Regions from separate parts of the Rossellomorea sp. ABR4_012 genome, predicted to be linked through region 1. Evidence: a T-box and tRNA genes for the amino acid it is inferred to sense, from the RefSeq annotation. Region 1 holds a T-box; the other holds one or more tRNA genes.

The links. The T-box of region 1 lies ahead of ileS (isoleucine--tRNA ligase). A T-box ahead of a tRNA ligase gene usually reads a tRNA of that ligase, here a tRNA-Ile.
Region 2: it has a tRNA-Ile gene. The T-box ahead of ileS (isoleucine--tRNA ligase) is inferred to sense a tRNA for this amino acid. The anticodon was not compared.

The regions. Positions count from the first base shown of each region.
Region 1 is NZ_JBSWVK010000005.1:28,390-31,810, reverse strand. It holds gene ACXAFV_RS18275 (YggT family protein) at 1-127, shown strand, start outside; gene ACXAFV_RS18270 (YlmH family RNA-binding protein) at 239-1,006, shown strand; gene ACXAFV_RS18265 (DivIVA domain-containing protein) at 1,097-1,612, shown strand; T-box leader at 1,663-1,907, shown strand; gene ileS (isoleucine--tRNA ligase) at 2,007-3,421, shown strand, end outside.
Region 2 is NZ_JBSWVK010000001.1:292,700-296,120, forward strand. It holds rRNA gene ACXAFV_RS01560 (23S ribosomal RNA) at 1-1,440, opposite strand, end outside; tRNA gene ACXAFV_RS01565 (tRNA-Ala) at 1,611-1,683, opposite strand; tRNA gene ACXAFV_RS01570 (tRNA-Ile) at 1,697-1,773, opposite strand; rRNA gene ACXAFV_RS01575 (16S ribosomal RNA) at 1,889-3,421, opposite strand, start outside.

The sequences.
Region 1 (3,421 bases):
TTACCTGGAACCATTCAGACGGTTTGTACCGCCGCTTGGAATGATCGATATCTCTCCAATCGTTGCATTCATTGTGTTGAACTTGGCACAAATGGGCCTCCGTCAATTATATTTTTGGTTCATTTAAATGCATTCACTGAAAAAAGTTTTTACCGTAAAGAGCTGAAACATTTTAATTCGTTTCAGTTCTTTTATTTTGGCGTAATTGTATACAAGACCATGTAAGGAGCTGAGGCTGTTGTCCATTTATCAGCATTTCAGACAGGATGAAAAAGAATTTGTAGATCATGTGCTCCAGTGGAGAGAACAGGTGGCAAGTCAATATGCACCTAAACGGACAGACTTTCTTGATCCCAGGCAGCAGCATATTGTCCAATCGATTATCGGGCAGAATGAAGAGGTGCTACTATCTTTTTTTCCAGAACATACAGAAAGGAAAAGGGCTTTGCTATACCCTCCCTATTTCGAGCCTGAAGAAGAAGATTATGGTATACGGTTATTCGAGATTGAGTACCCGAGTAAGTTTGTTACAATAGAACATAGGCAAGTATTAGGCAGCATCATGTCTTTAGGGCTGAAGCGTGAAAAATTTGGTGATATCCTGTCAGATGAACAAAAAGTCCAACTGATTCTAGCGGAAGAAATTTCTGAATTTGTCAGGATGGAATTAAATCAGATAGGGAAAGCAAAAGTGACATTACAATCCACCCCTTTTACACAATTGATTGAAACAAGGGAGGAATGGCAGGAGAAAGTAACGACCGTGAGTTCCCTAAGACTGGATGTAGTGCTCTCAGCAATTTATAATATTTCACGTCAGAAGGCTCAAGCCTATATCAAAAGCAATCTGGTGAAATTGAATTGGAAGGTCACAGAAAATCCGTCCATAGAAGTCGAAGCAGGAGATGTATTATCAGTAAGAGGATACGGAAGAAGCAAGCTTCTTTCGATCGAAGGCAGAACCAAACGGGAAAAATGGCGAATTTCATTAGGGATTCTGAAATAAATTATAGAAAAAAGAAGGAATCCCCCCACATGCTGTCGAATTTTTAGTTATAATAAGAGTGTAACTCACCAAGTACTGGAGGTGGCTCCCATGCCTTTAACGCCATTAGACATACATAACAAGGAGTTTAGTCGTGGCTTTCGCGGTTATGATGAGGATGAAGTTAATGAATTTTTAGATCAAATCATTAAAGATTATGAAATTCTTATCCGTGAAAAGAAAGAAACTGAAGAACGTTTGAATTCTCTTAATGAACGTTTAGGTCATTTTACAACCATTGAAGAAACGCTTAACAAATCCATCGTCATCGCTCAAGAAGCAGGGGAAGAAGTAAAGAGGAACGCAACAAAAGAAGCTAAGCTGATTATCAAAGAAGCAGAGAAAAATGCAGACAGGATCGTCAATGAATCGCTTTCAAAAGCGAGAAAGATCGCGATTGAAATCGAAGAGCTTAAGAAGCAGTCGAAAGTATTCCGTACCCGATTCAAGATGTTGATTGAAGCGCAGCTTGATCTTCTGGATACAGACGATTGGGATCAGTTGATGGAATTTGATTTAGATGCGACTGAATTGAAAACTCTTAAAGAAGAAGAGACTCTGTCTTGACGAAAGCTGCTTTCATTTCATATAATTGTAAAACAATCTGATTTGCCATAATAAAGGCTGAGATAGGGACAGTACGTTTCTACTTTGATTCCTATATAGCGAGCCGGGGATGGTGCGAGCCCGGTAAGGAAATAGAAGCGGAAGATCACCCTTGAGCTCCATGCATGAAAAACCCAACTGATTCGGGAAGACTAGTGTATGGCGTTTTATTCACGTTACGAATGAATCGAGTGAGAGTGTCCATTTGGATATTTTTATGAGGGTGGTACCGCGGGAAAGCTTTCTCGTCCCTTTTTAGGGATGAGAAAGCTTTTTTTGTTGTCCAGATTGATTAAGAACACAAGAAAGTAGAAAAGATGGCAATTAAGATACATGCTGAAGGAGGATATATTAAATGGAGTATAAAGATACCTTATTGATGCCGAAAACTGAGTTTCCGATGAGAGGGAACTTGCCTAAAAGAGAACCTGAAACTCAAAAGAAATGGGAAGAAATGGACATCTACAAAATGGTCCAGGATCGTACAAACGGACGCCCGCTGTTTGTCCTTCATGATGGACCTCCATATGCAAATGGAAATCTTCACATGGGGCACGCCCTGAATAAAATTCTTAAAGATTTCATCGTACGATATAAATCAATGAACGGTTTTCATGCACCTTATGTTCCAGGCTGGGATACACATGGACTCCCAATCGAGCAGGCACTTACGAATAAAGGTGTAAAGCGTAAAGAGATGACGATTGCAGAATTTCGTAAATTATGCGAAGAGTATGCGTATGAACAAGTTGATATCCAGCGTACTCAATTTAAGCAGCTGGGAGTCCGCGGTGACTGGGAAAATCCTTATATCACATTAAAACCTGAATATGAGGCACAACAAATCAAAGTGTTCGGCGATATGGCTAAGAAGGGATATATCTACAAGGGGAAAAAACCTGTTTATTGGTCGCCTTCAAGTGAATCTGCTTTAGCCGAAGCCGAGATCGAGTATCAAGACAAACGTTCTCCGTCCATTTATGTAGGGTTCAGCGTGACCGACGGAAAAGGTATCCTTGAAGAAGGTACACAGTTCATTATCTGGACGACAACCCCATGGACGATTCCTGCGAACCTTGGCATCGCTGTTCATCAGGACCTGACATACGTAGTTGTATCGGTTAATGAAAACTCTTATGTAGTGGCTGAAGACCTTCTGGAAGATGTGGCAGAAAACCTTGAATGGGAAGGGTATGAAGTAACGGAAAAAGTCAAAGGTGATGACCTTGAACACCTAAAAGCCAAACATCCGCTTTATGACCGTGAATCCCTTATCATCCTTGGGGATCACGTTACAACCGACTCAGGTACAGGTTGTGTACACACTGCACCGGGCCACGGGGAAGATGACTTCCTTGTAGGTAAGAAATATGGGTTAGACGTATTATGTCCTGTTGATGATAAAGGTGTAATGACCTCTGAGGCTCCAGGCTTTGAAGGACTATTCTATGACAAAGCCAACAAACCAATCACTGAGAAGCTAGAGGAAGCCGGAGCATTATTGAAGCTTAACTTCATCACGCATTCATATCCTCATGACTGGCGTACAAAGAAACCTGTTATTTTTAGAGCGACTGCTCAATGGTTCGCGTCCATCGATAAATTCCGTGATGAGCTGCTGCAAGCTGTCAAGGACACGAAATGGGTTCCGAGCTGGGGTGAAACCCGTCTCTTCAATATGGTAAGAGACCGTGGCGACTGGTGTATTTCAAGACAGCGTGCATGGGGTGTCCCAATTCCTGTATTCTACGCTGAAAACGGTGAAGAAAT
Region 2 (3,421 bases), on a different contig from region 1:
TATCAACCTGTTGTCCATCGTCTACGCCTATCGGCCTCGACTTAGGTCCCGACTAACCCTGAGCGGACGAGCCTTCCTCAGGAAACCTTAGGCATTCGGTGGATGGGATTCTCACCCATCTTTCGCTACTCATACCGGCATTCTCACTTCTAAGCACTCCACCAGTCCTTACGGTCTGACTTCACTGTCCTTAGAACGCTCTCCTACCACTGACACCTAGAGGTGTCAATCCACAGCTTCGGTGATACGTTTAGCCCCGGTACATTTTCGGCGCAGAGTCACTCGACCAGTGAGCTATTACGCACTCTTTAAATGGTGGCTGCTTCTAAGCCAACATCCTGGTTGTCTAAGCAACTCCACATCCTTTTCCACTTAACGTATACTTTGGGACCTTAGCTGGTGGTCTGGGCTGTTTCCCTTTCGACTACGGATCTTATCACTCGCAGTCTGACTCCCATGGATAAGTCTTTGGCATTCGGAGTTTGTCTGAATTCGGTAACCCGATGAGGGCCCCTAGTCCAAACAGTGCTCTACCTCCAAGACTCTTACACATGAGGCTAGCCCTAAAGCTATTTCGGAGAGAACCAGCTATCTCCAAGTTCGATTGGAATTTCTCCGCTACCCACACCTCATCCCCGCACTTTTCAACGTGCGTGGGTTCGGACCTCCATCCAGTGTTACCTGGACTTCATCCTGGACATGGGTAGATCACCTGGTTTCGGGTCTACGACCACATACTCATTCGCCCTATTCAGACTCGCTTTCGCTGCGGCTCCGTCTCATCGACTTAACCTTGCATGGGATCGTAACTCGCCGGTTCATTCTACAAAAGGCACGCCATCACCCGTTAACGGGCTCTGACTACTTGTAGGCACACGGTTTCAGGTTCTCTTTCACTCCCCTTCCGGGGTGCTTTTCACCTTTCCCTCACGGTACTGGTTCACTATCGGTCACTAGGTAGTATTTAGCCTTGGGAGATGGTCCTCCCAGCTTCCGACGGGATTTCACGTGTCCCGCCGTACTCAGGATCCACTCAAGAGGGAACGAAGTTTCAACTACAGGGTTGTTACCTTCTTTGACGAGCCTTTCCAGACTTCTTCGTCTACTCCGTTCCTTTGTAACTCCGTATAGAGTGTCCTACAACCCCAAGAGGCAAGCCTCTTGGTTTGGGCTACATCCCGTTTCGCTCGCCGCTACTCAGGGAATCGCATTTGCTTTCTCTTCCTCCAGGTACTTAGATGTTTCAGTTCCCTGGGTCTGCCTTCCATACTCTATGTATTCAAGTAAGGATATTGTTCCATTACGAACAATGGGTTCCCCCATTCGGAAATCTCCGGATCAAAGCTCACTTACAGCTCCCCGAAGCATATCGGTGTTAGTCCCGTCCTTCATCGGCTCCTAGTGCCAAGGCATCCACCGTGCGCCCTTCATAACTTAACCGAATTGGTTGTTACATAAGGTTTAAAACCTAAAATGGCGATACTCGGTAATTTCTTGACTATCAATATATCTTTATCTAGTTTTCAAAGAACAAGTTTGGATGTTCATGTAATCATGAAATCCGGGTGGTTGGTTCTTTTACTCCGCTGACGCTTCGTAAAAAACCTAAGTGGAGCCTAGCGGGATCGAACCGCTGACCTCCTGCGTGCAAAGCAGGCGCTCTCCCAGCTGAGCTAAGGCCCCGTATGAATGAATATGGTGGGCCTAAGTGGACTCGAACCACCGACCTCACGCTTATCAGGCGTGCGCTCTAACCAGCTGAGCTATAGGCCCCTACTCATAAAAAGGATGATAAGCATCGCTTATCATAAAGTATTGAATTTAATGGATCAAACCATCAAAACTGAACAAAACTTCGACTGTCAAACGTTTCATATATATTCCTTAGAAAGGAGGTGATCCAGCCGCACCTTCCGATACGGCTACCTTGTTACGACTTCACCCCAATCATCTGTCCCACCTTAGGCGGCTGGCTCCAAAAGGTTACCTCACCGACTTCGGGTGTTACAAACTCTCGTGGTGTGACGGGCGGTGTGTACAAGGCCCGGGAACGTATTCACCGCGGCATGCTGATCCGCGATTACTAGCGATTCCAGCTTCATGCAGGCGAGTTGCAGCCTGCAATCCGAACTGAGAACGGTTTTATGGGATTGGCTAAACCTCGCGGTCTCGCTGCCCTTTGTACCGTCCATTGTAGCACGTGTGTAGCCCAGGTCATAAGGGGCATGATGATTTGACGTCATCCCCACCTTCCTCCGGTTTGTCACCGGCAGTCATCTTAGAGTGCCCAACTGAATGCTGGCAACTAAGATCAAGGGTTGCGCTCGTTGCGGGACTTAACCCAACATCTCACGACACGAGCTGACGACAACCATGCACCACCTGTCACTCTGTCCCCCGAAGGGGAAAGCCCTATCTCTAGGGTTGTCAGAGGATGTCAAGACCTGGTAAGGTTCTTCGCGTTGCTTCGAATTAAACCACATGCTCCACCGCTTGTGCGGGCCCCCGTCAATTCCTTTGAGTTTCAGTCTTGCGACCGTACTCCCCAGGCGGAGTGCTTAATGCGTTAGCTGCAGCACTAAAGGGCGGAAACCCTCTAACACTTAGCACTCATCGTTTACGGCGTGGACTACCAGGGTATCTAATCCTGTTTGCTCCCCACGCTTTCGCGCCTCAGTGTCAGTTACAGACCAGAAAGTCGCCTTCGCCACTGGTGTTCCTCCAAATATCTACGCATTTCACCGCTACACTTGGAATTCCACTTTCCTCTTCTGCACTCAAGTTCCCCAGTTTCCAATGACCCTCCACGGTTGAGCCGTGGGCTTTCACATCAGACTTAAGAAACCACCTGCGCGCGCTTTACGCCCAATAATTCCGGACAACGCTTGCCACCTACGTATTACCGCGGCTGCTGGCACGTAGTTAGCCGTGGCTTTCTGGTTAGGTACCGTCAAGGTGCCGCCCTATTCGAACGGCACTTGTTCTTCCCTAACAACAGAGTTTTACGATCCGAAAACCTTCTTCACTCACGCGGCGTTGCTCCGTCAGACTTTCGTCCATTGCGGAAGATTCCCTACTGCTGCCTCCCGTAGGAGTCTGGGCCGTGTCTCAGTCCCAGTGTGGCCGATCACCCTCTCAGGTCGGCTACGCATCGTCGCCTTGGTGAGCCGTTACCTCACCAACTAGCTAATGCGCCGCGGGTCCATCTGTAAGTGATAGCTAAAAGCCACCTTTCAACAGTTCCTCATGCGAGGAACTGAGTTATCCGGTATTAGCCCCGGTTTCCCGGAGTTATCCCAGTCTTACAGGCAGGTTACCCACGTGTTACTCACCCGTCCGCCGCTGATCTCAGGGAGCAAGCTCCCTTTGATCCGCTCGACTTGCATGTATTAGGCACGCCGCCAGCGTTCGTCCTGAGCCA